Regions from separate parts of the Citrobacter sp. C1 genome, predicted to be linked through region 2. Evidence: predicted binding sites of a transcription regulator. Region 2 holds the regulator's gene; each other region holds the start of a gene.

Region 1 (10,385 bases), 1.4 Mb from region 2:
CAATTGCCGAATTCACCAAAAACCAGAGTTAACCGAGAGTTTATGCGTACAGTTCTGAATATTTTAAATTTTGTGCTCGGGGGGTTCGCCACCACCTTAGCCTGGTTACTGGCAACGCTGGTCAGTATCGTGCTTATTTTTACCCTGCCATTAACCCGCTCATGCTGGGAGATAACGCGCCTTTCTCTGTTTCCCTATGGCAACGAAGCCATTCATGTTGATGAACTCAACCCGGCAGGTAAAAATGTTCTTCTGAACACCGGCGGAACATTACTGAATATTTTTTGGCTGATTTTCTTCGGCTGGTGGCTGTGCCTGATGCATATTGTCTCCGGTATTGCCCAGTGCATCACGATTATTGGTATTCCGGTGGGGATTGCTAACTTTAAGATCGCCGCAATTGCACTCTGGCCCGTCGGTCGGCGCGTGGTCTCGGTAGAAACTGCCCGCGCAGCACGTGAAGCCAATGCGCGTCGCCGCTTTGAATAACCAGGACTGATGGCCTTTATGTTAAGTCCTCTGCTCAAACGCTATACCTGGAACAGCACCTGGCTGTACTACGTGCGAATTTTTATTGCACTTTGTGGCACCACCGCGCTGCCCTGGTGGCTGGGCGACGTCAAGCTGACTATCCCACTGACGCTGGGCATGGTGGCCGCCGCGTTAACCGACCTCGACGATCGTCTAGCTGGTCGCTTGCGCAATTTGATCATTACGCTGATCTGTTTTTTTATTGCCTCAGCGTCCGTCGAGCTTCTCTTCCCATGGCCGTGGCTGTTTGCCATTGGATTAACGCTTTCAACCAGCGGCTTTATTCTGCTTGGCGGATTAGGCCAGCGCTATGCGACGATTGCCTTCGGCGCATTGCTTATCGCTATTTACACCATGCTGGGCACGTCACTGTACGATCAGTGGTATCAGCAGCCGATACTACTGCTCGCCGGGGCTATCTGGTACAACCTGCTGACATTGACCGGACATCTCCTGTTCCCAATCCGTCCATTGCAGGATAATTTGGCGCGCAGCTATGAGCAGTTAGCGCACTATCTGGAGCTGAAATCCCGTCTGTTTGATCCCGACATTGAAGATGAAAGCCAGGCACCGCTCTACGATTTAGCGCTGGCCAATGGGCAACTGATGGCGACGCTAAACCAAACCAAAGTGTCGTTGCTAACCCGCCTGCGCGGTGACCGTGGGCAACGGGGAACACGTCGCACGTTACACTACTATTTTGTGGCGCAGGATATACACGAACGCGCAAGCTCTTCGCATATTCAATACCAAACGCTACGCGATCACTTCCGTCACAGCGACGTGATGTTTCGCTTCCAGCGCCTGATGTCTATGCAGGGGCAAGCCTGTATGCAGCTGTCACGCTGTATTTTATTGCGCACACCCTACCAACATGACCCACATTTTGAGCGCGTTTTCACCCATATCGATGCCGCACTTGAGCGCATGCGTGTTAATGGTGCGCCTGCAGACTTGCTTAAAACATTGGGATTTTTGCTCGCTAACCTGCGTGCTATCGACGCACAATTGGCAACAATTGAGTCCGAGCAGGCGCAGGTCATTTCGCGCAATGAGTCCGAAAATCAGCTTGCCGATGACAGCCCACATGGGTTCACCGATATCTGGTTGCGTCTGAGCCGTAACTTCACCCCCGAGTCAGCCCTATTTCGCCATGCTATCCGCATGTCGTTGGTGCTCTGTGTCGGATACGCCATCATCCAGATAACCGGTATGAACCATGGATACTGGATCCTGCTAACCAGTCTGTTTGTCTGTCAGCCAAACTACAACGCCACCCGACATCGCCTGGCCCTGAGAATTATTGGTACCTTAGTCGGAATAGCGATTGGTTTACCCATTTTGTGGTTCGTCCCCTCTCTGGAAGGGCAGCTCATCCTGTTGGTGATTACCGGCGTGCTCTTTTTCGCCTTTCGCAACGTACAGTATGCCCATGCGACCATATTTATCACCCTGCTGGTATTATTATGCTTTAACCTGCTGGGAGAAGGGTTCGAGGTCGCACTGCCGCGAGTCATCGATACGCTGATCGGCTGTGCGATTGCCTGGGCTGCCGTCAGTTTTATCTGGCCAGACTGGCGTTTTCGTAATTTACCACGGGTCATCGAACGAGCAACGGATGCTAACTGCCGCTATCTGGACGCTATCCTTGAGCAATATCATCAGGGCCGTGATAACCGTCTGGCATACCGAATTGCCCGCCGTGATGCACATAACCGTGATGCGGAGCTTGCTTCCGTGGTGTCGAACATGTCGAGTGAACCAGATGTTACAGCCCAAACGCGCGAAATGGCATTCCGTTTGCTGTGCCTCAACCATACCTTCACCAGCTATATTTCCGCTCTCGGCGCTCACCGGGAACAGCTGACTAACCCGGAAGTCCTGGCATTACTGGACGACGCGGTCTGCTATGTTGATGATGCGCTTCATCATCAACCCGCTGACGAGCAGCGCGTATACCAGGCTCTGGAAAGTCTTAAACAACGGATTCAACATCTTGAACCGAGCCAGGACACCAAAGAACCGCTGGTCGTACAACAGGTTGGATTATTGATTGCGCTGTTACCAGAAATCAGTCGGTTACAGCAACAAATCGCGGCATTACCCATTAGTAACCCGGTTCAGGCTTAAGTGAACTCACCCACTCAACCAACTCCCGGCGGCGAACCGTCGGGAGTGCAGCTTCATGTATCCCACTGATTGCACCCTCAAGCGCATAAAGAATTTTCACTGTCAGCGATGGGTTAATTTGCAAAAGCTTTAGCCAACACATTTGAGCACCCAGGGTGCGTAATGTACTCTCATCGTTAATCCCGGCTTCACTCAGTAGGGTCTCCAGATGAAAGGAAATGTTCGGCAGTTCCCGTAACCGGTGTTGCGAAACACGCGTCTGCTTTTCTTTTACTGCGGCATCCAGCGAATATCGTGATAAAGACACCAACTGCGGATGGTTTCGCCACAGCGCATCATTAACTTGATAATAGTTGAGTATCACGGGACGTCCCCGCTTCATAAACGTCAACCAGACCGGGGAATGTTTGACACAGTACTGTACGCTTTGCTCACAGGCCCGCAGGTATAACTCACCGTCGGCAACCATTGCAAAGACCGTATCGCCCACCGTCAGGCTATAACTGCCAAATAAAGAGCGGTAGCTAATTGTACCTAAAGAGGCCAAATATTCTTGTGATTTATAGATCCTGGCATAAGAGAGGTTTTTCATAAAAGTCCTTTTAAATCATAAGATAATGGAATGATTTCCAGTAACAGATCCGTTAATGACGACGATAGGCAACTTAGCCCCAAGGGGCAAGATGAATTTTATATTTCCCGCCACGACGGCTAAAAATTGCGAGTCTGTTTCCGAAAATAAGGTTGATCTTTAGTGATAGCAGGGTTACTGTATATCCATACAGTAACTCACAGGGCTGGATTGATTATGTACACTTCAGGCTACGCAAATCGTTCTTCGTCGTTCTCTTCAACATCAAGCAATAGTGCGCGCGTTTCTTCAGAAAATGCGACTGCCGGGCTTATCAGTGAAGTGGTCTATCGCGAGGACCAGCCCATGATGACGCAATTACTGCTATTACCCCTGCTTCAGCAGTTAGGACAGCAATCACGCTGGCAGCTCTGGCTTACGCCACAACAAAAGCTGAGCCGTGAATGGGTGCAATCAGCGGGGCTTCCATTAACGAAAGTTATGCAAATTAGTCAACTCTCTCCCTGCCACACGTTAGAATCGATGGTTCGCGCGCTGCGCACCGGCAATTACAGCGTGGTTATCGGCTGGCTGACTGAAGAATTAACAGAAGATGAACATGCAGAACTGGTGAAAGCTGCAGATGAAGGGAATGCAATGGGATTTATTATGCGTCCTGTTCGCGCTCAGGCACTTGCGGGGAGACAGCATTCCGGGCTAAAAATTCACTCGAATTTGTATCATTAAGTAAAATTAGGATTAATCCTGGAATTTTTTTTCATCCCTCAATCAGCCATTGAGATATAACGCATATTTTGTGTGAACGCCTGTCAGAAGCGGTTGTAGAGAAGTTTTCCGTTCAATTTATCAGCCATAAATGTTAAATATTGTGTATACAAGCCTTTTTTTTTCATATGCCTGACAGAGTTCACACTTGTAAGTTTTCAACTACGTTGTAGACTTTACATCGCCAGGGGTGCTCGGCTTAAGCCGCAGATATCGGTAGAGTAACTATTGAACTGATCCCCGGGTGAAGGATTTAACCGTGTTATCTCTCTGGAGATAGTCATGGCGAATTTTGGATGATAACGAGGCGCAAAAAATGAAAAAGACAGCTATCGCAATTGCAGTGGCACTGGCTGGTTTCGCTACCGTGGCGCAGGCCGCTCCGAAAGATAACACCTGGTACGCTGGTGCTAAAATGGGCTGGTCTCAGTTCCATGACGTAGGCAACAACCAGATCAACAACACCGGCCCGACCCACGAAAGCCAACTGGGTGCTGGTGCGTTCGGTGGTTATCAGGTTAACCCGTACGTTGGTTTTGAAATGGGTTACGACTGGTTAGGTCGTATGCCGTACAAAGGCACTGCCGACGCTACTAATCAAAACGGCGCTTTCAAAGCTCAGGGCGTTCAGCTGACCGCTAAACTGGGTTACCCAATCACTGACGATCTGGACGTTTATACCCGTCTGGGTGGTATGGTTTGGCGTGCAGACGCTAAAAGCAGCAATGGCTTCAAAGACCACGACACTGGCGTATCCCCAGTATTCGCTGGCGGCGTAGAGTATGCAATTACTCCTGAAATCGCTACCCGTCTGGAATACCAGTGGACCAACAACATCGGTGACGCGAACACCGTTGGTGGTCGTCCGGATAACGGCCTGTTGAGCGTTGGTGTTTCTTACCGTTTCGGCCAGCAGGAAGAAGCAGCTCCAGTAGTTGTAGCTCCGGCTCCGGCTCCAGAAGTACAGACCAAGCACTTCACTCTGAAGTCTGACGTTCTGTTCAACTTCAACAAAGCGACTCTGAAACCAGAAGGCCAGCAGGCTCTGGATCAGATGTACAGCCAGCTGAGCAACCTGGATCCGAAAGACGGTTCCGTTGTGGTTCTGGGCTTCACTGACCGTATCGGTTCTGACGCTTACAACCAGAGCCTGTCTGAGAAACGTGCTCAGTCCGTTGTTGATTACCTGATCTCTAAAGGTATTCCTTCTGACAAAATCTCTGCACGTGGCATGGGCGAATCTAACCCAGTTACTGGCAACACCTGTGACAACGTGAAAGCTCGCGCTGCACTGATCGACTGCCTGGCTCCGGATCGTCGTGTTGAGATCGAAGTTAAAGGCATCAAAGACGTTGTAACTCAGCCTCAGGCTTAAGTTCTCGTCTAATAAAAAACCCCGCGATGCGGGGTTTTTTTTCACCTGTGGTTCACCATAAAAACGTGGGTGCTCAGCACACCGAAGCCGACATCAGGCTATTCTTTTCCCAGCAGCGCTTGTAAATCCTGCTTCAATGTGGACATTTTGTTCGCGTACTTCTCTTTATGCTCAGCGTCTTCAATCAGCTGCACGATGGTTTCAGAAAGCGTTTTTCCACGCCGCTGCGCAAGCCCTGCTAAGCGCTGCCAAACCATGAACTCCAGATCGATAGATTTCTTACGCGTATGCTGATGCTCTGCATTAAAGTGCCGCTTACGCCTCGCGCGTATGGTTTGCTTCATACGATTTTGCAGCGCGGCATTCATGTGTTCTTCAATCCAGGTATTCACCCGAACCGGTTCATTTTCGAGGGTTAGCAATAAATCAACGGCTTCTTCGGCAGCGCTGGCTTCCACGTAACGGGTAATCAACTCCCCTTCACGATGCTTTTTCACCAGATACTTCCATTTCCAGCCGCTTTCAAGATTTTCAAGTTGTTGATATTTCATTGCGATCTCAATGTTACCGTGTAACTCTTATCAGAATATCAGCTTTTTGGGCATCTGAAGAAAAGAATATCCAGCCTGTGAACTGTCGCGCGTCATCATCCCCGTTTAGCGGTGCATTCCACGTGTGCAGTGCTGACGGTTACGGTATAATCTCGTTTTTTACAACAGACTAAAAAACATCAACTTTGACCATTACGAAACTTGCATGGCGTGATCTGGTTCCTGATACTGACAGTTATCAGGAAATATTTGCACAGCCGCACGTCACTGACGAAACCGATACCTTACTCAGTGATACTCAACCACGCTTACAATTTGCGCTTGAGCAACTGCTTCAGCAATGGGCGACGTCCTCCTTTATGCTGGTGAAAGCGCCGGAAGAGCTTGAGTATCTCAATCTTATCGCCACGGCTGCGCGCTCATTACATACGGATGCCGGAAGCTTAACCGGAGGTCATTACGACATCTCTGGGCACACTATCCGTTACCGTGCAGCACAGCACGCAGAAGACAATTTTGCGACCTTAACTCAGGTAGTCAATGCTGACTGGGTTGAAGCCGAACAACTGTTTGGCTGTTTGCGTCAGTTCAATGGTGAAATTACGCTGCAACCGGGACTGGTGCATCAGGCAAACGGGGGCGTGCTGGTTATCTCATTACGCACCCTATTGGCTCAACCCCTGCTGTGGATGCGCCTGAAAGCCATTGTCAGCCACGAGCGCTTTGACTGGGTAGCTTTCGACGAATCTCGTCCACTTCCTGTCTCCGTACCGTCTATGCCGCTGAAACTGAAAGTGGTGTTAGTCGGTGAGCGTGAGTCGCTGGCCGATTTCCAGGAAATGGAACCAGAATTAGCTGAACAGGCAATTTACAGCGAGTTTGAAGATAATCTGCAGATAGTGGATGCTGAAACCATGACCCAGTGGTGTCAGTGGGTCACGCATACCGCCATACGCAACAATCTTCCCTATCCCGCCCCTGACGCCTGGCAAACGCTGGTGCGTGAGGCCGTTCGTTATACCGGCGATCAGGCGACATTACCGCTTAATCCGCTGTGGATCATCCGCCAGTTCAAGGAAGTGGCCCCCCTTTGTGAAGGCGAAACCTGCAGCGCAGAACAGCTGGGTCTGATGCTGGCGCAACGCGAATGGCGGGAAGGTTTCCTGGCCGAACGCATGCAGGATGAGATCCTGCAAGAGCAGATCCTTATCGAGACGGAAGGCGAGCAAATTGGACAAATAAACGCGCTGTCGGTGATTGAGTTTCCAGGGCATCCTCGCGCGTTTGGTGAACCTTCTCGTATCAGCTGCGTTGTGCATATTGGCGATGGCGAATTTACCGATGTTGAGCGTAAAGCCGAACTGGGCGGAAATATTCATGCCAAGGGTATGATGATCATGCAGGCGTTCCTGATGTCGGAACTGCAGCTCGAACAGCAAATCCCCTTCTCTGCCTCGCTAACCTTCGAGCAATCCTACAGCGAAGTAGATGGAGACAGCGCATCCATGGCTGAACTGTGCGCATTAATTAGCGCCCTTGCCGATGTTCCTGTCAATCAAAGCATCGCGATTACCGGTTCTGTCGATCAGTTTGGCCGGGCGCAACCTGTCGGTGGCCTGAACGAGAAAATTGAAGGTTTCTTCACTATCTGCCAGCAGCGTGAATTAACCGGTACGCAGGGCGTGATTATCCCTTCAGCCAACGTCAGGCACCTGAGCCTACCGCCAGCCCTGTTACAGGCCGTTGAAGAAGAAAAGTTCACTATTTGGGCGGTGGATGACGTGACCGATGCGTTGCCACTGTTGTTAAATTTGGTGTGGGATGGCGAAGGCCAAACAACGTTGATGCAAACTATCCAGGAGCGTATTGCTGCGGCAACGCAACAGGAAGGTCGTCACCGTTTTCCATGGCCGCTGCGTTGGCTGAACTGGATTATTCCGAACTGATCGGACTTGTTCAGCGTACACGTGTTAGCTATCCTGCGTGCTTCAATAAGATAAGGCTTACAGAGAACATGGTAGATAAACGCGAATCCTATACAAAAGAAGACCTTCTTGCCTCTGGTCGCGGTGAGCTGTTTGGCGCAAAAGGCCCACAACTGCCTGCACCAAGCATGCTGATGATGGACCGTGTCATCAAGATGACCGAAACCGGTGGCAACTTTGACAAAGGTTATGTTGAAGCTGAACTGGATATCAACCCGGACCTGTGGTTCTTCGGTTGCCATTTTATTGGCGATCCGGTGATGCCAGGCTGCCTGGGTCTGGATGCCATGTGGCAGCTGGTTGGATTCTATCTCGGCTGGCTCGGTGGTGAAGGTAAAGGCCGTGCACTGGGCGTGGGTGAAGTGAAATTCACCGGTCAGGTTCTGCCGACCGCGAAGAAAGTCACTTACCGCATTCACTTCAAACGTATCGTTAACCGCCGCCTGATCATGGGCCTGGCAGATGGTGAAGTGCTGGTTGATGGTCGTCTGATCTACACGGCGAACGATCTGAAAGTAGGCCTTTTCCAGGATACGTCTGCGTTCTAATTGCGGACATCTGTTAGCCTGATAAGATGCTACAAAAGGCGAAACCTCCGCAATGCGGAGGTTTCTTTTATCTAAAGAGACAGAATCAGGCCATTAACACCCTATCCCCCATGGCTTCTCGCCAGCCTCCCAGCCAGTATGACCTTTGATTCAGCGTCTGATAGGGACACATTTCTTTTGAGCGTCCGGCGATGCCGGCCTGATATCCACGTTGATGTGCCCGTTCCAGGCGATCTCGTTTTTGTCTCTTCATGCCTCGTTTCCCTCATCTTTGGGTCTGGTGGAAAAGAAAACAGTGATTACTAAGTGTGCAATCACACTAAACGAATACCCCGAAACATCAGACTCGTCAATGCGCAAAATTCACGCCAGTGTCATATTTGTGAGCTACCCGGTAAATCATCTATACAAAAATCATGAGTCAGAACAGTTATATCAGTCGCGAAAAAAATAAAAAAAACCGCCCAGGGCGCTGAGCCGAAGGCGGTGTAATTTACAATTATTTAAGCTTAAGGAATGCGTTTCAGTTCTTGAGCGATAGCCGTCGCCTCCTGACTCCATGCGCTGGCCAGTACCTTCACCATCTCATCATAGCCATCTTGCGTCTGCATGGCTTCGATGTGGAACGGGCGCTTAATCAGTTGTCCCTGGTGATTCAGCAACCATTCACCACTGACGATCACTTTACCATCGTAGCGGCCATGGAAGCCGGTTACCGTCACATTGAGCGTGTCCTGCGTACTGCCCAACGGTTGAGAGGCAACCACCCACCCTGGCAACTGCGTGCTCAGGTTGGCGACGAGAGTGTTACGCAACTGCTGATCTAACGGGCTGGCCCACAGATTACTGTTGGCAATAACGTACTTCACATCACTGGTTTGGTACACCACGCCATTACCTGCCAGGTAATCCGGTACCGCCACCTGCTCAACCCACAACAGGCGGTTACCCTGGTTAGCGCTACTCTGTACGCCCCCTTGGGCGATAGGGAGCTGGTAATAGCTTTTATTCTCTCCGTTGGAGCTGCATGACGTCAGCCAGACCGCCATCATCACCACTAGCCACTTTTTCATTGTTTCGCCCTCTTCGGCTCTGGATCTTTTTTGTCCTTCGCTTCAAACACCAGCGCGTTACTCTTATCGTTCAACGTTTTCAATACCGGCTGCAGCTCACGCAGAACCTGATCAAGACGCTGCATATCTGCCACCATCTTGTTATAGGCCGCAGAACCTGGCTGGAAGCCCTGCATGCTACGATTCAGTTCGCGCAGTGTATTCTGCATATCCGCAGGAAGCTGCTGCATCGACTGGCTACCGGTGATCTTATTCATGTTATCCAGCGTCGTTTGCAGATGTTTCATCGTGCGCTGGCTTTCTGAAAGTGTCGTGGTCGCCTGCACAATCATCGGATTCAGTGGCAGATTATTAATCTTATCCAATGCTTCCATCAAACGTTGCTGGATCTGCGCCAGACCACTGCTCACGGTCGGGATAATTTGGTAACCATTAAATTCGCGCACGCCCGTAATCGGTGGATCCTTCGGATAGAAGTCCAGATCGACATACAGCGCCCCGGTGACCAAATTCCCTGTTTTCAGGGATCCTCTTAATCCACGCTTGAGCAATTCGGCCAGATGGGTACCGACATCAGTATCTTCACCCAACTGCGCCTTAAGGCGTTCTGGTTCAATGCGCACCAGCACCGGAATACGATAATCATCATTGAACACCTGACGCATATTCGGGGCAAAGAAAGGCACCTTGCTAACCGTACCGAGGCGAATACCACGGAACTCCAGCGGCGCACCAGGCTGCAACCCGCGAATCGAGTCTTTAAAGAACATCAGGTAATCAATGTGATCCGTATACAGCGAGTCCTGAATACTTTTTTGATCGTCATACAGGCTAA
Region 2 (10,385 bases):
GCCAGCATCTGGTAAATCTTCATCGTCTCTTCCGGCTCGGCATCTCCGGTGTCGCTGATGTAGCCTTCGTCACGCAGGGTCAGCACCAGGGAACTGAACACCGCTTTATCGAAGAATTCCGGTGCGTTGATACCGTGCAGTACGGAAAGACGTTGAGCGACGGTGCGGCTCTCTTTCTCCAGCGTACCGCGGTTGATCGACGGATTCGCGCTCAACAGCCAGAAGGTGATGGCGTAGCGCTGCAGAGTCTCACGCGCACCTGCGGCCAGCAGCTGTAGCGTGCGGGAGCGTGCCGGGTTGATTTGCAGCTCATCGTTTTGCAACGTAATCAGACCCTGACGCTGCATTTCTCCAGCCAGTTCGTCGATCACCCCTGTAAGCTCATCGCGCTCCCAGCGCAGGAACAGCTCGGCTTTCAGCATCGGATACAGTGCATCAATATGTTGCTGCAATGCGACGCGTGAAATCCGGCGATGCTGAGTCACAATCGCCGCCATCAGTGACGGCAGTACCAGCATATGCGCAATATTGTTGCGGTAGTAAGTCATCAATACCGCCTGCTCGCGCGGCAGAATGATGATGTCACCGATGGTATCTTTCTCGACCTCAAACTTGTTCATCTGCAGGGCGTGATCGATAAGCTCACTGGCACTCTGCGTCGGAACCGTTGCATCTGATGCATACGGTACGTTACGCAGCAGGCTGAGGTAGCAATCAAGCTGCTCAGTTAACTGCTCGCGGGTCAGGGAACGCTGGCGGGATGCAAGTAGCGCGGTACAGCACAGGTTCATGGCGTTGGCCGCACCGGCGTTGTTAATGCGCACCATCAGATCGGCGGCAATGTTATTGACCGTCGGCGTCAGCCAGGCAGGGCGAATCGACTCGATAGGATCGATAGACTCACGCCACTCCGGCACGTGCTGATTGAGGTAGGTCATCAATGGCATCGGTTCGCCAAAGTTGACGTAGCCCTGACCCAGATTACGCAGCTTGCTTAAGCCACGCAGCATCTGCGGCAGGCTCTCTTTCTCTTTTGTCGCGCCACGCAGTTCTTTCGCGTAGGTGCCGACTTCCATCACGTGCTCGTAGCCAATGTAAATCGGCACCAGGGTGATAGGACGCGTACCGCCGCGCAGCATTGCCTGGATGGTCATCGATAGCGTGCCGGTTTTCGGATCCAGCAAACGACCGGTACGTGAGCGCCCACCTTCGACAAAGTACTCAACCGAATAACCGCGGCTGAACAACTCGCCGAGGTATTCGCGGAATACGGTGGAATAGAGCTTATTGCCCTTGAAGGTACGACGAATAAAGAACGCACCCAGGCGGCGGAAAATCGGGCCAGCCGGCCAGAAGTTCAGGTTGATCCCGGCCGCAATGTGCGGAGGAACCAGCCCCTGGTGATACAGAACGTACGACAGCAGCATGTAATCCATATGGCTGCGGTGGCAGGGGACATAGACAATTTCATGCCCGTCGTGGGCCAGTTGGCGAACGCGTTCTGCATTGTGAACGTTAATACCCTGATACAGTCGGTTCCAGGTGAATCCCAGAATACGGTCAGTCAGGCGGATCATCTCGTAGGAGAAGTTGGCGGCGATCTCTTCCATCAGCGCAATGGCATTTTGCTGCGCTTTTTCGTGGGAGATTTTTTTACTGCGGGCTTCATCTTCTACCGCACGGGCGATTGCTTTTGAGGCCAGCAGCTTATTAAACAGATCCTGGCGGGCAGGGAGGCGCGGGCCAACAGCAGCTAAACGCTGACGGGCAAAGTGCATACGCGCCACGCGCGCCAGTTTCTGAGCGATGATTTTATCCGTACCGTGTTCGTCTGCCATGCGGCGCAGAGAGACCGACGGCGAGAAACGGACAAAACTGTCGCGACCGAGCCAGGAAACGGCGAAGAATTTCTGTACGCCGTTCAGCATGCGCAGCGGCGGGTTGACTTCACCTTTTTCGCGGCCAGGCGCGCGGCCAAACATCACCGAAACCGGCACCATCTGCACATCCAGGTCAGGATTGCTGCGATGCAGATCGAGATAGTTATGGAACAGCTTGATGGACTCTTCTTTTGGCGTGTAATAGGTGAACACACGCGGACCGCCGTGAATAAACACGTAGCGCGGCAGTAAAGTCCCGTCTATCTCCAGCGGTTCCAGGGGATCGGGAAGATCGTGCGCCAAACATTGGGCACGTAGCGTCAGCAAGTCTGCTTTTGAGTTGTACGGTAGGACGTACATAATGGGACGAGACGTATCGAGTCCCAACTCCGGGGCAGGTTCTGCCGGAATAGACTTGCTTTTTACCAGGACGCTTAATGGTAAATTCAGTAATTTGTAGTAAATTCGTGGCCAGCCGGACATAAACGATGTAAAGCCTCTGGTTAATAATGCAAATGCGCTGCAAGGATATCAGAAAGTTTAGTGAATTTCTGGTGTATCCCGTCATACTTCGCGCTGCTTTGCCACACCCTGAAACAAACGGGGTAACGTTACAATGACATTGACGCTAATAATGTAAAAAGGTTCTTTTGATGGCCAATAATACCACTGGATTCACCCGAATTATCAAAGCTGCTGGCTACTCGTGGAAAGGTTTTCGCGCCGCATGGATAAATGAAGCGGCATTTCGTCAGGAAAGCGTTGCCGTACTGCTGGGCGTCGCCATCGCCTGCTGGCTGGACGTCGACGCCATTACCCGTGTGTTGTTGATTGGTTCAGTAATGCTGGTGATGATCGTTGAAATCTTAAACAGCGCTATTGAAGCAGTGGTCGACCGTATTGGATCGGAGCATCACGAACTTTCCGGTCGAGCGAAAGATATGGGGTCGGCGGCTGTTCTGCTGTCTATTTTTGTCGCCCTGATCACCTGGGGCATCCTGTTGTGGTCCCATTTTCGATAAGGATTCCACAACTTCATAAATCTCCTGTTTTTTGTGCAGTTTGCGGTTCCAAAATCGCCTTTAGCTGTATATACTCACAGCATAACTGTATATACACCCAGGGGGCGGAATGAAAGCGTTAACGGCCAGGCAGCAAGAGGTGTTTGATCTCATTCGGGATCACATCAGCCAGACAGGTATGCCACCGACGCGTGCGGAGATCGCGCAGCGTTTGGGATTCCGTTCCCCAAACGCGGCTGAAGAACACCTTAAAGCGCTGGCGCGTAAAGGGGTGCTCGAAATCGTCTCTGGTGCATCGCGTGGTATTCGTCTGTTGCATGAAGAAGAGGTAGGATTACCGCTTGTAGGTCGCGTTGCTGCAGGTGAGCCGCTGCTGGCGCAACAGCACATCGAAGGCCACTATCAGGTTGATCCATCCCTGTTCAAACCTAATGCTGATTTCCTGCTGCGCGTCAGCGGTATGTCAATGAAAGACATTGGTATTATGGATGGCGATCTGCTGGCAGTGCATAAGACACAGGACGTGCGTAACGGCCAGGTGGTTGTTGCCCGCATTGATGATGAAGTGACGGTTAAACGTCTGAAAAAACAGGGAAATAAAGTCGAGCTTCTGCCAGAAAACAGCGAGTTCAAACCGATCGTTGTCGACCTGCGTGAGCAGAACTTCACCATTGAAGGACTGGCCGTCGGCGTTATCCGTAACGGTGAATGGCTGTAACGGTCTGTTGATTTCCTGTAGGCCGGATAAGACGTTTACGTCGTCATCCGGCAACGTGCCCGGTGGCACTCTGTTTACCGGGCCTGTACGATTTTTTCCAGTATCTCTAACGTCTTCTCAGGCTCTCCTGTATGCCTTTTTTTACCTCCTCTGATAAAGCACTCTGGCACCTTGCCCTGCCAATGATTTTCTCCAATATCACCGTTCCCCTGCTGGGACTGGTGGATACGGCTGTGATTGGTCATCTGGATAGCCCGGTCTATTTGGGTGGCGTCGCAGTGGGTGCGACGGCAACCAGTTTTCTCTTTATGCTGCTGCTCTTTCTACGCATGAGTACCACCGGGCTGACGGCTCAGGCATTTGGCGCAAAAAATCCGCAGGCGTTGGCCCGAGCACTGGTGCAGCCGCTGATTCTGGCTTTGGGGGCGGGGGCGGCAATTGCGCTATTTCGTACGCCGATTATCGATCTGGCGTTACACATCGTGGGGGGGAGCGAAGCGGTACTGGAACAGGCCAGGCGCTTCCTTGAAATCCGTTGGCTCAGCGCGCCTGCCTCGCTGGCGAACCTGGTACTGCTTGGCTGGCTGCTGGGCGTTCAGTACGCGCGAGCACCGGTGATCCTGTTGATTGTCGGCAATATCCTCAACATTGTGCTCGATATATGGCTGGTGATGGGGCTGCATATGAACGTGCAGGGCGCCGCGCTGGCGACGGTGATTGCCGAATATGCCACGTTGCTGATTGGCCTGCTGATGGTGCGCAAGGTTCTCCACCTGCGCGGTGTTTCGCTCATGATGCTGAAACAGGCATGGCGCGGAAACTTCCGCCGTCTGATGGCGCTTAACCGCGACATCATGCTGCGTTCGCTGTTGCTGCAGCTGTGTTTTGGTGCGATTACGGTACTCGGGGCGCGTCTCGGGGGCGATATTATTGCGGTCAACGCCGTTCTGATGACCCTGTTGACCTTCACCGCCTATGCGCTGGACGGATTTGCCTATGCCGTGGAAGCGCACTCTGGTCAGGCTTATGGTGCCCGGGATGGCAGCCAACTGTTGGATGTCTGGCGCGCGGCGTGTCGACAGTCGGGCATTGTGGCGATCCTTTTTTCACTGATCTATGCCCTGTTTGGCGAGCACATTATTGCATCGTTGACCTCACTACCGCAGATTCAGCAGCTGGCCGATCGTTACCTTATCTGGCAGGTGGTGTTACCGCTGGTGGGCGTCTGGTGTTACCTGTTGGACGGCATGTTTATTGGCGCAACGCGTGCTGCGGAAATGCGTAACAGTATGGCCGTTGCCGCTGCGGGATTCGGCTTAACCTTATTCACGTTACCGCTGTTAGGCAACCACGGTTTGTGGCTGGCACTCGCCGTTTTTCTGGCGCTGCGCGGACTCTCGCTGGCTTTTATCTGGCGGCGTCACTGGCGAAATGGCACCTGGTTTTCCTGACTCGTATGGTTAAAAATTCCGAATAATAAATAGAACTCAGAATCACTGACTACACTTATTCTCACGTCCAGCAAAAACATAGCGTGTCTGGACGCAGCACTCTCGCTATTCACAACCTAACGATGAGGATTTGATGATGAATAAAGACGAAGTCGGTGGTAACTGGAAGCAGTTGAAAGGTAAAGTGAAAGAGCAATGGGGCAAACTGACCGATGATGATATGACGGTCATTGAAGGTAAGCGTGACCAACTGGTGGGTAAAGTCCAGGAACGTTACGGTTATGCGAAAGATCAGGCGGAGAAAGAAGTGAAGGATTGGGAAACCCGCAACGACTACCGTTGGTAATTATCCCCTCCCGCCTGAATGTACAAGGATGTACGTTCTCTCGCTTAACGCCCGACCTTCTTTTTTACCTGAATCGTGTGATCATGCTGGCAGTCGCCAGGATGACGGCAGGCTTCAACTTCCACACAGACCTGGCACAGGCCATGCGCTTCAATTACGTTATGACGTAGGGCAAAGCCCATCTTGGCCGCCAGCGTATGCATGATGTCTTCCACGCCCTCCGCACACTCTTCTTTCACCACGCCGCAGCGGTCACAAATGAACATCGCGGAGCTGTGGGTGGGCTGATCAAACAAATGGCAAAGCACGTAGCTGTTGGTGGATTCTACCTTGTGGACAAAACCTTGTTCGAGCAGAAAATCGAGCGCACGATAGACGGTAGGCGGTTTAGCCTGTGGTTCAGTTTCCCGTAATAAATCCAGCAGGTCATATGCGCTGATTGCCCCTTCCTGGAGGCTCATCAGGCGCAGCACTTCGAGGCGTTGCGGCGTGAGTCGCACGTTACGTTGCGCACAGAGTTTTTCAGCGTGAGCCAGCAACTCCTGCGTAGGGGTTCTTTCCATTTTTGCGCCTCGATTTGCGTGGAAGGTTAATCCCTTACTTTATCATGTTCTGCATAAAACGCCGAGATCAGCCGTGGTGTGCTATACCTGACGCATCGCAATACTGGAAAATATAAAATGAAAAGACCGGATTGTATTCGCCACTGGCGTGAGGTGGAGGGGGCTGACGACGCTACCTATCCCGGAAGTGATGAGCTGTTTTCTATCGGCGCACCGCTTGCTCGTAAGCTGGGCTTGGGTCGCCTCGGTATTCACCATGAACGCCTGCCTCCGGGCCGTCGCACCTCGTACCCTCACGCCGAAAGCGATGAAGAAGAGTTTATCTACGTGCTGGAAGGGTATCCGGAGGCCTGGATTAACGGCTATTTATGGAAGCTGGAACCGGGGGACAGCGTCGGATTTCCAGCGGGAACCGGCGTGTGTCACACCTTTATCAATAACACCAGTGAAGAGGTGCGACTGCTGGTCGTCGGCGAGGCAAATAAAAAATTCAATCGTATCTATTACCCACTGAATCCGGTGTATGCGGCCACGCGCGAGGATCGCTGGGTTGACCATCCACCACAGTTTTTTGGTTCCCACGACGGTAAACCCGGATCGAAATAGCATGAGGGGGGCCGTGACGATGTGGCTCACTATCGTCGCGGTCTATGCTATAGTGGCGCCCCTTTTTTAACCGGATGCTTAATTATTCGCCATGCTGCCTGAATCTCAGTCCACCGCTTTCCCTGCACATCGTTTTTCTATCGCGCCGATGCTCGACTGGACGGACAGACACTGCCGCTACTTTTTGCGCTTACTGTCCAGCCAGACGCTGCTCTATACGGAGATGGTAACCACCGGGGCAATCATTCATGGTAAAGGCGACTATCTGGCGTATAGCGACGAAGAGCATCCGATAGCCTTACAGCTTGGTGGTAGCGACCCGGCCGCGTTGGCACAGTGTGCGAAGCTGGCGGAAGCACGGGGCTATGACGAGATAAACCTCAACGTGGGCTGTCCCTCTGATCGCGTACAAAACGGGATGTTTGGTGCCTGCCTGATGGGCAATGCGCAGCTGGTTGCCGACTGCATCAAGGCGATGCGTGATGTGGTATCGATTCCGGTGACGGTCAAAACCCGTATTGGCATTGATGACCAGGACAGCTACGAATTTCTGTGTGATTTCATCAACACGGTCTCCGGCAAAGGAGAATGTGAGATGTTTATCATTCATGCGCGCAAGGCCTGGTTGTCCGGGCTGAGCCCGAAAGAAAACCGTGAAATCCCACCGCTGGATTACGCCCGCGTGTACCAGCTGAAGCGTGATTTCCCGCAGTTGACCATGTCGATCAACGGCGGCATTAAATCGCTGGAAGAAGCGAAAGCGCACCTTGAACATATGGATGGCGTGATGGTGGGACGTGAAGCCTATCAGAACCCCGGTATTCTGGCATCCGTGGATCGCGAAATTTTCGGTTCAACGGGTGCTGACGTGGACCCTGTTGCCGTGGTGCGCGCCATGTACCCGTATATTGAACGGGAACTGAGCCAGGGAACGTATCTGGGACATATTACCCGCCATATGCTGGGGCTGTTCCAGGGCATTCCGGGCGCGCGTCAGTGGCGTCGTTACCTGAGCGAAAATGCGCACAAAGCCGGTGCGGATATCAACGTGCTGGAACATGCGTTGAAGCTGGTAGCAGACAAACGTTAATTGTTCACCAAAAGTTAGTCAATTTCACCACGCCCTGCGCACTGTTGCGGGGCATTTTCTTTATAAATCAATCAATTAATTCTGGCATGATTTTTGTAATGGTTTAAGCAGAAATTCATTATGGGAGAGCATCATGCTGGAACTACTTTTTGTGATTGGCTTTTTTGTCATGCTGATGGTCACCGGCGTGTCGCTGCTGGGGATTCTGGCTGCGCTGATGGTGGCGACCGCCGTGATGTTCCTCGGCGGGATGTTTGCGCTGATGATTAAACTGCTGCCATGGCTGTTATTGGCTGTCGCCGTGGTGTGGGTTATCAAGGCCATAAAAGCGCCAAAAGTCCCGCACTATCAGCGCAATAACCGTCGATTTTACTAAGGTATTGAGCGGTACATCACAACCTGCAACATTGCCTTTAGAACCAAATAGGAATTGATTATTAAATCTGTCACTATTGCGCGGTTAACGAATTCATCGAGCTGTACCCTACATACAGCCGAACTAAAAAAAGAAAGGGCTTCCTACGGGAAGCCCTAATTCTTTTCTTCCCCGTCATAATTCAAACCGCAGGCGTGTTGGCTGCTTGAATTATTTAAGGGAGAAGTTTCACGGGATCAGCAAACTCGACCCCTGCGTGGCCCGGCTTTCCAGTACTTCATGCGCCCGCTGGGCATCTTTTAACGCAAACGTCTGACCTTGCGCGATATCGACTTTAATCACGCCGCTGGCAATCAGTGAAAATAGCTCATTACTGGCTTCGGTCAATTCATGGCGGTTGGTGATGTAACCCTGCAGAGAAGGGCGTGTGGCGTACAGCGAGCCTTTCTGGTTCAGAATGCCTAAGTTAACGCCGGTCACCGGCCCGGAAGAATTACCAAAACTCACCATCAATCCCCGGCGTTGCAGGCAGTCCAGCGAGGCTTCCCAGGTGTCTTTACCCACCGAGTCATAAACTACCCGGACTTTTTTACCGCCCGTAATTTCTTTAACCCGCTCGACAATGCTCTCTTCGCGATAGTTAATCACCTGCCATGCGCCGGCCTGTAATGCAATTTGCGCCTTTTGCGCAGTGCCGACGGTACCAATTAGCTTCGCCCCCAATGCTTTTGCCCACTGGCAGGCAATCAGACCAACGCCGCCTGCGGCGGCATGGAACAGAAACGGCTCGTCAGGCTGGATTTCATAGGTTTTACGCAACAGATAGAAAACGGTTAACCCTTTCAGGTAGGACGCGGCAGCCTGCTCAAACGAGATGGCATCAGGTAAAATGGCGGCTTTATCGGCGGGGACATTATGTACGGAACTGTAGGCGCCGAGCATTGACTGGGCGTAGACCACGCGATCGCCAACGCTGATGTGGGTTACTTTGCTACCGACTTTGCTGACCACGCCGGCCGCTTCGGTGCCGAGTCCGCTGGGCAGAGAAGGGGGCGGATACAGTCCGCTGCGGATGTAGGTATCGATATAATTGATGCCAATCGCTTTGTTTTCGACCTGGATTTCATGCTCGGTCGGATCAACGGGCGTAAAGTCCACAGCCTTCAGTACGTCAGGGCCGCCGTGCTTGTGAAATTCAATACGTGTTGCCATGCTTCCTCCAGAAATGTGGTAATCTTTCGACCCAATCATTATCTCGGTAACTCCATTCACTATGGCAGGAAATAAACCCTTCAACAAACAACAGACTGATGCTCGTGACCGCGATCTGCAGGTCGCCGGGCTGAAAGTACCGCCGCACTCGATTGAAGCGGAACAGTCGGTGTTGGGCGGTTTAATGCTGGATAACGAACGCTGGGACGATGTTGCCGAGCGTGTCGTCGCGGAGGATTTTTACACCCGACCGCACCGGCATATCTTCACCGAAATGCATCGTTTGCAGGAGATGGGCAAACCCATCGATCTGATAACCCTGGCCGAGTCGCTGGAAGTGCAGGGGCAACTCGACAGCGTCGGCGGTTTCGCCTATCTGGCTGAGTTATCTAAAAATACGCCAAGTGCGGCGAACATAAGCGCCTATGCGGATATCGTCCGCGAACGCGCCGTCGTGCGCGACATGATTTCGGTAGCCCATGAAATCGCGGAGGCCGGATTTGATCCGCAAGGGCGTTCCAGTGAAGATTTGCTGGATCTCGCGGAATCCCGCGTTTTTAAAATCGCCGAAAGCCGCGCCAACAAAGACGAAGGCCCGAAAAATATTACCGAGGTGCTCGACGCCACCGTCGCGCGCATCGAACAGCTGTTCCAGCAGCCGCATGACGGCGTCACCGGGGTGAATACCGGCTACGACGACCTCAACAAAAAGACTGCCGGTCTACAGCCGTCGGACCTGATTATCGTCGCCGCGCGTCCGTCGATGGGTAAAACGACGTTTGCAATGAACCTCGTCGAAAATGCGGCGATGTTGCAGGATAAGCCGGTACTTATCTTTAGTCTTGAAATGCCCTCCGAACAGATCATGATGCGTTGTCTGGCATCGCTGTCGCGCGTAGACCAGACTAAAATCCGTACCGGTCAGTTGGATGACGAAGACTGGGCGCGAATTTCCGGCACCATGGGGATCTTACTGGAGAAACGAAACATCTACATTGATGACTCCTCCGGCCTGACGCCCACGGAAGTGCGTTCGCGCGCACGCCGTATCGCCCGTGAACACGGCGGTATCGGACTGATTATGATCGACTACCTGCAGCTGATGCGGGTGCCGTCGCTCT
Region 3 (10,385 bases), 1.2 Mb from region 2:
GGCGTCAGCGGGGCGGCCATTCTCTGCTCTGACAGCGTGGCCGATTATCTGCTGCAGTTTGCTCGCCATCTGATTTACAGCACCAGTATGCCCCCGGCGCAGGCTCAGGCGTTGCGCGCCGCGCTGGCGGTGATCCGCAGCCCTGAAGGCGACGAGCGCCGGGAAAAGCTGGCGATGCTTATCCAGCGTTTTCGTGCCGGTATGACGAACCCTGATTTGCTGCTGGCACAGTCAGACAGCGCCATTCAGCCACTGATCGTCGGCGATAACCAAAAAGCGTTGCAGCTGGCGCAGACGTTACGCGATCGGGGTTGCTGGGTGACGGCAATCCGGCCACCTACCGTGCCGGTTGGTACTGCCAGACTGCGACTGACGCTGACTCAGGCGCATGAAGCTCAGGATATCGACCGCTTGCTGGAGGTGCTGCATGACGCAGGTTGATAAGCAGGCCATTGCCGCCGCGTTCGGACGCGCTGCCTCCCACTACGAACAACACGCTGAATTACAGCGCCAAAGCGCCGATGCGTTACTGGCGCGGCTGGCGGGGCGGCAGTATGCCCGCGTGCTGGATGCCGGCTGCGGGCCAGGTCGTATGAGTCGCTACTGGCGAGAGCAGGGGAGCGAGGTCAGCGCCCTGGATTTGTCTGCGCCTATGCTAGCGCAAGCCCTGCGGCACGATGCGGCGCACCATTATCTGCTGGCTGATATTGAGGCCATTCCGCAAGATACCGCGACGTTTGACCTGGCCTGGAGCAATCTGGCCGTGCAATGGTGCGGCGATTTACGCCACGCATTAGGCGAACTCTACCGGGTCGTGCGCCCCGGCGGGACGGTGGCCTTCAGCACCCTGGCGCATGGCTCGATGCCGGAACTGCGTCAGGCGTGGCAGGCGGTGGATAACCGGGCGCACGCCAACCGTTTTTTACCCGTCGAACAGCTGGAAAACGCGCTGCACGGCTGGGAGGTTGAGTATCAGATGCAGGCCGTCACGCTGTGGTTTGACGATGCGCTGAGCGCCATGCGTTCGCTCAAAGGCATTGGCGCGACGCATTTGCATGAAGGTCGCGAACAGCGCGTGCTGACCCGCTCACAGCTGCAACAGTTACAGTTAGCCTGGCCCCAGCAGCAGGGGAAATACCCGCTGACGTACCATCTTTTTTGGGGAGTGATTCAACGTGACTAAAACGTATTTTGTCACCGGGACGGACACCGAGGTCGGTAAAACCATCGCCAGCTGTGCATTGTTACAGGCGGCAGGACAGTTGGGCTACCGGACCGTGGGCTACAAGCCGGTCGCCTCGGGCAGTGAAATGACGGCAGACGGCCTGCGTAACAGCGATGCCCTGGCGTTGCAGCGGAACAGTACGTTGGCAGTGGACTATGCGGCCATCAATCCGTATACCTTCGCCGAACCCACGTCACCGCATATTATCAGCGCCGATGAAGGGCGACCGATTCAGGCCCCGGTGATGTCTGCCGGTTTACGCGTCCTGGAGAAACAGGCCGATTGGGTGCTGGTAGAAGGGGCCGGGGGATGGTTGACCCCGCTTTCGCCGACGCTGAGCTTTGCCGACTGGGTGCAAACGGAACAATTGCCGGTGATTCTGGTGGTGGGCGTGAAGCTCGGCTGTATCAATCATGCCCTCCTGACCGCGCAGGCGATACGCCAGGCCGGGCTGACGCTGGTCGGCTGGGTTGCCAATGACGTAACCCCGCCAGGGAAGCGTCACGCTGAATACATGGCGACGCTGAGGCGCACACTTGCGGCACCGCTGCTGGGCGAGATCCCGTGGCTGTCAGCGACGCCGGAGCGGGCAGAGACCGGACGCTATATCGATCTGAGCACGCTGCCTTAGGCGCCATTCTGGTGCGGATAGGCTGCTGTGGCCTGCCCGTGTTAACGCCCTGGGCAGGCAAAAAAATGATGAAAATGCGAGCAGGATCTCGACTGCTCCAGCCCGCTTCGTTAGCTGATAAATATCAAAATTTAGCGATAATTTTTTTTTATTCGACCAAAAAAGGACATCGATACGTTTCTGCCAGGCGGCAGTCAGCACGGGCTGGAGACAGTTATCCACTATTCCTGTGGATAACCTTGTGCATTAGAGTTAGAAAACACTATGTAAGCGAGAGAAGACGCGGCCTGCGACTAAATTGCTGCGAAAGACGGCTTGAGGAAATAGTTATTCAAATACAGATTGTTAGATAAAAGCAATGGCTGTCGCGGAAGTGTCATCTGTTGCCATAAAACTTTCATCTCCTGGCTTGACAAATGTTAAAAAAGTCATAGGTCTGGGGATAACACATTTTTGCTGGTGTTTTATCTTGCCTGCGGTGAAATTTTAGCCCGCCGTGATGGGGGTTAAGGGGGCGTAACAGAAATATTGTGGTGTGTTACTGTTTTTTCATCCAGTATATTTTACTGGCAAAATCTACTGCTGCGAGTAAAATTAGACACCTGCCCGCCCATTGCTTCAGGTAGCTGCTCATGAGTAAACCGTTCAAACTGAATTCCGCTTTTAAACCCTCTGGCGATCAGCCTGAGGCGATTCGTCGCCTGGAAGAAGGGCTGGAGGATGGTCTGGCGCATCAGACGCTGCTGGGCGTAACGGGTTCGGGGAAAACGTTCACCATCGCCAACGTCATTGCGGACCTCCAGCGGCCAACCATGGTGCTGGCACCCAACAAGACGCTGGCGGCCCAGCTTTATGGCGAGATGAAAGAATTCTTCCCGGATAACGCGGTAGAGTATTTTGTCTCCTACTACGACTATTACCAGCCGGAAGCGTACGTACCGAGTTCTGATACATTCATCGAGAAAGATGCGTCGGTCAACGAACACATCGAGCAAATGCGACTGTCGGCGACCAAGGCGCTGCTGGAGCGTCGGGATGTCATTGTGGTGGCCTCGGTTTCCGCGATCTATGGTCTGGGCGACCCGGACCTGTATTTGAAAATGATGCTGCACCTGACGGTCGGCATGATCATCGACCAGCGCGCCATTTTGCGGCGGCTGGCGGAGCTGCAATATACCCGCAACGATCAGGCATTTCAGCGCGGGACGTTCCGTGTGCGCGGTGAAGTGATAGACATCTTCCCGGCAGAATCTGACGACATTGCGCTGCGCGTGGAGCTGTTTGATGAAGAAGTGGAGCGCCTGTCGCTGTTTGACCCGCTGACCGGGCAGGTTGAATCCAGCATTCCACGCTTTACCGTCTACCCTAAAACGCACTACGTTACGCCACGCGAACGCATTGTGCAGGCGATGGAAGACATTAAGGTCGAGCTTGCCGAGCGGCGTAAAAACCTGCTGGCGAACAACAAGTTGCTGGAAGAACAGCGCTTAAGCCAGCGTACGCAGTTCGATCTGGAGATGATGAACGAACTGGGCTACTGTTCGGGCATTGAAAACTATTCCCGCTATCTCTCCGGGCGCGGGCCTGGCGAGCCGCCGCCGACGCTGTTTGACTACCTGCCAGCCGATGGCCTGCTGGTGGTCGATGAATCCCACGTGACTATTCCGCAAATCGGCGGTATGTATCGCGGCGACCGGGCGCGAAAAGAGACGCTGGTCGAGTACGGTTTTCGTCTGCCGTCAGCACTGGATAACCGCCCGTTGAAGTTTGAAGAGTTTGAGGCGCTGGCCCCGCAAACCATCTATGTCTCCGCCACGCCGGGCAACTATGAGCTGGAGAAATCCGGCGATGACGTCGTTGATCAGGTAGTACGACCGACCGGCCTGCTGGATCCAGTGATTGAAGTGCGCCCGGTGGCAACACAGGTCGATGACCTGCTGTCTGAAATTCGTATCCGCGCGGCGATCAACGAACGTGTACTGGTGACGACGCTAACCAAGCGGATGGCGGAAGACCTCACGGAATACCTCGAAGAGCACGGCGAGCGGGTGCGTTATCTGCACTCGGACATCGACACCGTGGAGCGTATGGAAATCATTCGTGACCTGCGTCTGGGCGAGTTTGACGTACTGGTGGGTATAAACCTGTTACGAGAAGGTCTGGACATGCCTGAGGTCTCTCTGGTGGCGATTCTGGACGCCGACAAAGAAGGGTTCCTGCGTTCTGAGCGATCGCTGATCCAGACTATCGGCCGTGCGGCACGTAACATCAACGGTAAAGCGATCCTCTACGGCGATAAAATTACGGCCTCAATGGCAAAGGCGATCGGCGAAACCGAACGGCGTCGTGAGAAGCAGCATCAGTACAACGAAGAGCATGGTATTACGCCGCAGGGGCTGAACAAGAAGGTGGTCGACATTCTGGCGCTGGGGCAAAATATTGCCAAGACCAAAGCCAAGGGCCGAGGCAAGTCGCGTTCCGGCGCGAAGTCCGAGGTGGTTGAATTGGATATGACGCCGAAGGCGCTGCAGCAGAAAATCCATGAACTGGAAGGGCAGATGATGAAGCACGCGCAGAACCTGGAGTTTGAAGAAGCTGCTCAAATCCGCGATCAGCTGCACCAGCTGCGCGAGCTGTTTATCGCGGCATCGTAAGTGGGTGCCGGATGCGGGATAAATCCCTTATCCGGCCTACGGGATAGAGCGCGTTGGTAGGCCTGATAAGCGCAGCACATCAGGCAGTGTTTGGTGCCGGATGGCGGAACAGAACGCTTCGGTAGGCCTGATAAGCGTAGCGCCATCAGGCAATTCCACCTAGCCTAACGCTTGCACCGCTTTTTCCAGCGCGTCGTGCAACAGCTGACGGTCGTGGCGATACGGAATATCGCTGGCTTCCAGCACGTCCTGAATCACGATGCGGTCACTCACGGCTGAAGCATCGACTTTTGGCCCGACAACCACCGCATCAATCACTTTTTTCCCGACGTATTGTTCGATGATCGCCAGCTTATCGTTAAGCGTCAGACTGGCGGCAGGCAGGCTTAATTCACGCCCCAGATTGCCGATGTATACCATTGGAGCCGGTGTGCGACGTAAGGCCTGCGCCAGTTCGTCGAGCAGCAGGATAGGCATCAGGCTGGTGTAAAAACTGCCCGGCCCAATCAGAATCAAATCGGCTTCAGCGATAGCCTCTACCGCTTCGCGCGTGGTCGGCACCTTTGGCGACAGCATCAGTTCCTGAGGTGGGATAGTGAGCTGATCGATATTCACCTCGCCATAAATCTCATGTCCCTGATCGTCGATAGCCATTAAATCGACCGGCAGCTCGGACATCGGAATTAAATGCGCGTCAACTTTCAACAGACTGCGAATTAAATTGATCGCTTCCAGAGGCCGTACGCTGAGGTGATCTAATGCCTTTAACATCAGATTTCCGAGGTTATGCCCGGAAAGTTCGCCATTACCGCCAAAACGATACTCAAACATCGCGGATGCGACGCTGGGCTGGGTAATTAACTGGTTCAGACAGTTACGCATATCTCCCCAGGCAATACCTCCCTCGGAGCGGCGAATTCGACCGGTAGAGCCGCCGTTATCGGTGGTGGTGACAATGCCCGTCAGGCGTGAACCTAAAGGAGAAAGTGAAGAGAGGACGCGTCCCAATCCATGCCCTCCGCCGAGAGCGACAACGCGATCCAGATCCGCCAACGTGCGAGTGCGCATAGTTATTCCTGATATCAATTGATCGCCGTTACAGTAGCGTAAATTACGGGTTTTCAGCAATTATCTGGCGGTGTTGTGTGAAAATAAATTTAGGCGATCTACCTCTTTTTGACGACATCCACCTGATAGCAAGATGATGTATATCAATGCAAAACTGTGATTTTTGCTTATTCTGTAGCGAAATTGCACGATCATGTCGCTATGCATAGGATTATATAGCGAAAGTGTACATGGCAAAACTGTTATTTACACGCTAGTATCGGCATAACCAACATGTACTCGACGTATGACGAGTATAAACACTCTAGCCTCTGCACCTGGGTCAAATGATACGGTGCTTTGGCCGTGACAAGGCTTACATCAGATTGTCACCAGGGCGCAGGAAGAAATGACTCCGCCTCCCGTATTTGGAAAGGTGTACATGGGCTCTCAACTTACCGATGCTTTCGCACGTAAGTTTTACTACTTACGTTTGTCGATTACCGATGTGTGTAACTTTCGTTGCACCTACTGCCTGCCGGATGGCTACAAGCCCGGTGGGGTCACCAATAACGGTTTTTTGACCGTTGATGAAATTCGTCGTGTCACGCGTGCGTTCGCCAATCTGGGAACGGAAAAAGTGCGTCTGACCGGGGGCGAACCGTCATTGCGTCGCGACTTTACCGACATCATCGCCGCCGTGCGAGAAAATGACGCCATCCGCCAGATAGCGGTGACCACCAACGGTTATCGTTTGGCACGGGATGCCGCCACCTGGCGTGAGGCGGGGCTCACGGCGCTGAACGTCAGCGTCGACAGCCTTGACGCCCGTCAGTTTCATGCCATTACCGGGCAGGATAAATTTCAACAGGTGATGGCGGGCATTGATGCCGCCTTTGATGCCGGTTTTGAGAAAGTCAAAGTGAACACCGTGCTGATGCGCGATGTAAACCACCATCAACTGGACACCTTTCTCGCCTGGATCCAGCCACGTCCGATTCAATTACGCTTTATTGAGCTGATGGAAACCGGCGAAGGCAGTTCTCTCTTCCGTAAACACCATATCTCCGGCCAGGTACTGCGCGATGAACTGCTGCGTCGCGGCTGGATCCATCAGCTACGCCAGCGCAGCGACGGTCCGGCGCAGGTTTTCTGTCATCCCGATTATGCGGGTGAAATCGGTCTGATCATGCCGTATGAGAAAGACTTCTGCGCCACCTGCAACCGTCTGCGCGTCTCTTCTGTCGGCAAACTGCATCTGTGCTTATTCGGTGAAGGCGGGGTCAGCCTGCGTGATTTGCTGGAAGATGACGCTCAGCAGTCTGCGCTGGAAGAACGTATCTCAAGCGCGTTGCTGGAGAAAAAGCAGACCCACTTCCTGCATCAGAACAATACCGGTATTACGCAAAACTTATCTTACATTGGCGGCTGATCGCTAAAAGGAGTTTTTCATGAGTCAGGTAAGCGCTGAATTTATCCCGACACGCATTGCTATTCTTACTGTTTCCAGCCGTCGTGGCGAAGAGGACGATACCTCCGGCCATTATCTGCGCGACAGTGCGCTGGAGGCGGGTCATCAGATTGTAGACAAGGCGATTGTTAAAGAGAACCGCTATGCCATCCGCGCCCAGGTTTCCGCCTGGATTGCCAGTGACGATGTGCAAGTGGTGCTGATTACTGGCGGTACCGGTTTGACCGAAGGCGACCAGGCACCAGAAGCGCTGCTGCCGCTGTTCGACCGTGAAGTCGAAGGGTTTGGCGAAGTGTTCCGCATGCTCTCCTTTGAAGAGATTGGCACCGCGACGTTGCAATCACGCGCGATTGCCGGTGTGGCCAATAAAACGCTGATTTTTGCCATGCCGGGGTCGACCAAAGCGTGTCGCACTGCCTGGGAAAATATCATTGCGCCGCAGCTCGATGCCCGTACGCGTCCGTGTAACTTCCACCCCCATTTGAAGAAATAAGTATGTCGCAACTGACTCATATTAACGCCGCTGGCGAAGCGCACATGGTGGATGTTTCCGCCAAAGCCGAAACCGTACGTGAAGCGCGCGCCGAAGCCTTCGTCACTATGCGTAGCGAAACCCTGGCGATGATTATCGACGGCAGCCACCATAAAGGCGATGTTTTCGCGACCGCACGTATTGCCGGTATCCAGGCCGCCAAGCGTACCTGGGATCTTATCCCGCTATGTCACCCGCTGATGCTCAGCAAGGTTGAAGTTAATCTGCGCGCCGAGCCGGAACACAACCGTGTGCGCATTGAATCGCTGTGCCGACTGACCGGGAAAACCGGCGTCGAAATGGAAGCGTTAACCGCAGCATCGGTGGCGGCGCTGACCATCTACGACATGTGCAAAGCGGTTCAAAAGGATATGGTGATTGGTCCGGTACGTCTGCTGGCGAAAAGCGGCGGCAAGTCGGGTGATTTTAAGGTGGATGCAGATGATTAAGGTGCTTTTCTTTGCCCAGGTGCGAGAACTGGTGAACGCAGATACGTTAGAGGTCGCGGCAGATTTTCCCACGGTGGAAGCCTTGCGCCAGCATCTGGCTGCGCAAAGCGATCGTTGGGCGCTGGCTTTAGAAGATGGCAAGCTGCTGGCGGCCGTCAACCAAACGCTGGTGAGCTTCGACCATCCCCTCAACGCAGGTGATGAAGTGGCCTTCTTCCCACCGGTAACCGGAGGCTGAGATGGCTGAAACGCGAATTGTTGTTGGGCCTGCGCCGTTTAGCGTTGGGGAAGAATATCCCTGGCTGGCAGAGCGCGATGAAGACGGCGCGGTGGTCACGTTTACCGGTAAAGTGCGTAATCACAATCTCGGGGACAGCGTGCAGGCATTGACGCTGGAACATTACCCGGGCATGACCGAAAAAGCGCTGGCGGAAATCGTCGATGAGGCGCGTGAACGCTGGCCGCTGGGCCGCGTGACGGTTATCCACCGTATTGGTGAGCTGTGGCCGGGAGATGAGATAGTCTTCGTTGGCGTGACCAGCGCGCATCGCAGCAGTGCCTTTGACGCCGGACAGTTTATTATGGATTATCTTAAGACCCGCGCGCCGTTCTGGAAACGCGAGGCCACGCCGGAAGGCGACCGTTGGGTTGATGCCCGCGACAGCGATAAGCAAGTAGCAAAACGCTGGTAGAGTACAATTGGTTTAGGTACATACTAATTCAGGAGATTGTCATGGACCGATTCCCACGAACCGATTCTATTGTGCAGGCCCGTTCCGGTCTGCAAACCTATATGGCGCAAGTCTACGGCTGGATGACCTGCGGGTTGTTACTGACGGCGTTTATTGCCTGGTATGCGGCGAACACGCCGGCGGTGATGACGTTTGTCTTTTCCAGCAAAATCACTTTCTTTGGGCTGATCATCGCCCAACTGGCGCTGGTGTTTGTCCTTTCCGGCATGGTGCAGAGGCTCAGCGCCGGTATGGCCACCACGCTGTTTATGCTCTATTCGGCATTAACCGGGCTGACGCTGTCGAGCATCTTTATCGTCTATACCTACTCGTCTATCGCCAGCACGTTTGTGGTCACTGGCGGGATGTTCGGTATCATGAGCCTGTACGGGTACACCACCAAGCGCGATCTCAGTGGTTTTGGCAACATGCTGTTTATGGCGTTGATCGGCATCGTGCTGGCTTCGCTGGTTAACTTCTGGCTGAAGAGCGAAGCGCTGATGTGGGCGGTGACCTACATTGGGGTGATTGTGTTTGTCGGCCTGACCGCTTATGACACGCAGAAGCTGAAAAACATCGGCGAGCAAATCGATCTGCGCGACAGTTCTAACCTGCGTAAATACGCGATCCTTGGGGCGTTAACGCTGTATCTGGACTTTATCAACCTGTTCCTGATGCTGCTGCGTATTTTCGGCAATCGTCGTTAATTTTTGCTGCCGGATGGCGCTGCGCTAATCCGGCCTACCGTGTTGCGTCGAAAGTAGGCCGGATAAGGCGTTACGCCGCATCCGGCAATAACCTTCACGGTTATTTCGCCATCGCCTTCTCGTTTTTTGCCCGCAGTTTTTTCGCCCGACTCTCCAGCAACAAATAGCACATCAACGCCAGCAGCAGCGGGATAAAATAATACAGTACGCGATACGCGAGCAGGGCGGCGATGATCGTGCCTTGCGAGGTATTTTCGCCCGCCAACAGTGCCATGAATACCGCTTCCAGCACGCCGATACCCGCCGGAATATGTACGATAACCCCGGCGATACTGCTGACCAGCAGCACGCCCAGCACGAAGAAATAATGGATATCCTGGCCTAATAACAGCCAGATAATCGCTCCCATCACCATCCAGTTTGCTCCGGATATGGCCATCTGCGCCAGCGCGAATTTCCACGATGGCAGCACCAGTTTTTGCCCTTTAATCGTGATATGCCGATGTTTAGCGAAGGCGCAACACCACAGATAAATGACAATAATCAGCAGCAGTACGATACCCAGAATGCGCAGTGTGGCCTCGTCGATATACCAGTGTGCGGGCAGTTGAACGACGCCGAAGGTAAAAATAAACCCGCCGAGCAGAATATAGCCCAGCCAGTTGGTGGTAATGCTGAGTGAGAAAATGCGCGTGATCGTGCTGCCCGGTAATCCGAGGCGGGAATAGAGTCGATAGCGCATGCCAATGCCGCCCACCCAGGTGCTTAACGTCAGGTTGAAGGCGTAGCAGATAAACGACACCAGCATCACCTGACGTTTTGCCAGCTTGTGTCCGCAATAATAGCGTCCGAGCAGGTCATAACAGCCGTACAGCAGATAGCTGACGATGACCAGACCAATGGCGCTGAGCAGGGCGAGGCGGTTGTAATCCCGGATA

Evidence for each region. The regulator LexA, encoded in region 2, represses DNA repair genes until DNA is damaged. The targets are predictions, from matches to a motif close to TNCTGTATGTACATACAGNA.
Region 1: a site for LexA is predicted at 3,429-3,448, ahead of sulA (SOS-induced cell division inhibitor SulA). Genes of this name have one in related genera too.
Region 3: a site for LexA is predicted at 2,396-2,415, ahead of uvrB (excinuclease ABC subunit UvrB). Genes of this name have one in related genera too.

Annotation. Positions count from the first base shown of each region.
Region 1 covers NZ_CP115035.1:3,310,850-3,321,234, forward strand. Annotated here, with positions in the region: gene IB214_RS16145 (YccF domain-containing protein) at 43-489, shown strand; gene yccS (YccS family putative transporter) at 508-2,661, shown strand; gene IB214_RS16155 (TfoX/Sxy family DNA transformation protein) at 2,639-3,253, opposite strand; gene sulA (SOS-induced cell division inhibitor SulA) at 3,470-3,979, shown strand; gene ompA (porin OmpA) at 4,335-5,393, shown strand; gene matP (macrodomain Ter protein MatP) at 5,492-5,944, opposite strand; gene IB214_RS16175 (Lon protease family protein) at 6,130-7,890, shown strand; gene fabA (bifunctional 3-hydroxydecanoyl-ACP dehydratase/trans-2-decenoyl-ACP isomerase) at 7,959-8,477, shown strand; gene rmf (ribosome modulation factor) at 8,563-8,730, opposite strand; gene pqiC (membrane integrity-associated transporter subunit PqiC) at 8,987-9,550, opposite strand; gene pqiB (intermembrane transport protein PqiB) at 9,547-10,385, opposite strand, start outside.
Region 2 covers NZ_CP115035.1:4,673,696-4,684,080, reverse strand. Annotated here, with positions in the region: gene plsB (glycerol-3-phosphate 1-O-acyltransferase PlsB) at 1-2,363, opposite strand, end outside; gene IB214_RS22430 (diacylglycerol kinase) at 2,534-2,902, shown strand; gene lexA (transcriptional repressor LexA) at 3,012-3,620, shown strand; gene dinF (MATE family efflux transporter DinF) at 3,752-5,071, shown strand; gene IB214_RS22415 (CsbD family protein) at 5,208-5,417, shown strand; gene zur (zinc uptake transcriptional repressor Zur) at 5,462-5,980, opposite strand; gene IB214_RS22405 (cupin domain-containing protein) at 6,098-6,586, shown strand; gene dusA (tRNA dihydrouridine(20/20a) synthase DusA) at 6,678-7,676, shown strand; gene pspG (envelope stress response protein PspG) at 7,810-8,052, shown strand; gene IB214_RS22390 (quinone oxidoreductase) at 8,281-9,264, opposite strand; gene dnaB (replicative DNA helicase) at 9,326-10,385, shown strand, end outside.
Region 3 covers NZ_CP115035.1:3,483,402-3,493,786, reverse strand. Annotated here, with positions in the region: gene bioF (8-amino-7-oxononanoate synthase) at 1-441, shown strand, start outside; gene bioC (malonyl-ACP O-methyltransferase BioC) at 428-1,183, shown strand; gene bioD (dethiobiotin synthase) at 1,176-1,856, shown strand; gene uvrB (excinuclease ABC subunit UvrB) at 2,489-4,510, shown strand; gene yvcK (uridine diphosphate-N-acetylglucosamine-binding protein YvcK) at 4,670-5,578, opposite strand; molybdenum cofactor riboswitch at 5,867-6,012, shown strand; gene moaA (GTP 3',8-cyclase MoaA) at 6,000-6,989, shown strand; gene moaB (molybdenum cofactor biosynthesis protein B) at 7,009-7,521, shown strand; gene moaC (cyclic pyranopterin monophosphate synthase MoaC) at 7,524-8,009, shown strand; gene moaD (molybdopterin synthase sulfur carrier subunit) at 8,002-8,247, shown strand; gene moaE (molybdopterin synthase catalytic subunit MoaE) at 8,249-8,701, shown strand; gene IB214_RS16880 (Bax inhibitor-1/YccA family protein) at 8,743-9,447, shown strand; gene IB214_RS16875 (YbhN family protein) at 9,548-10,385, opposite strand, start outside.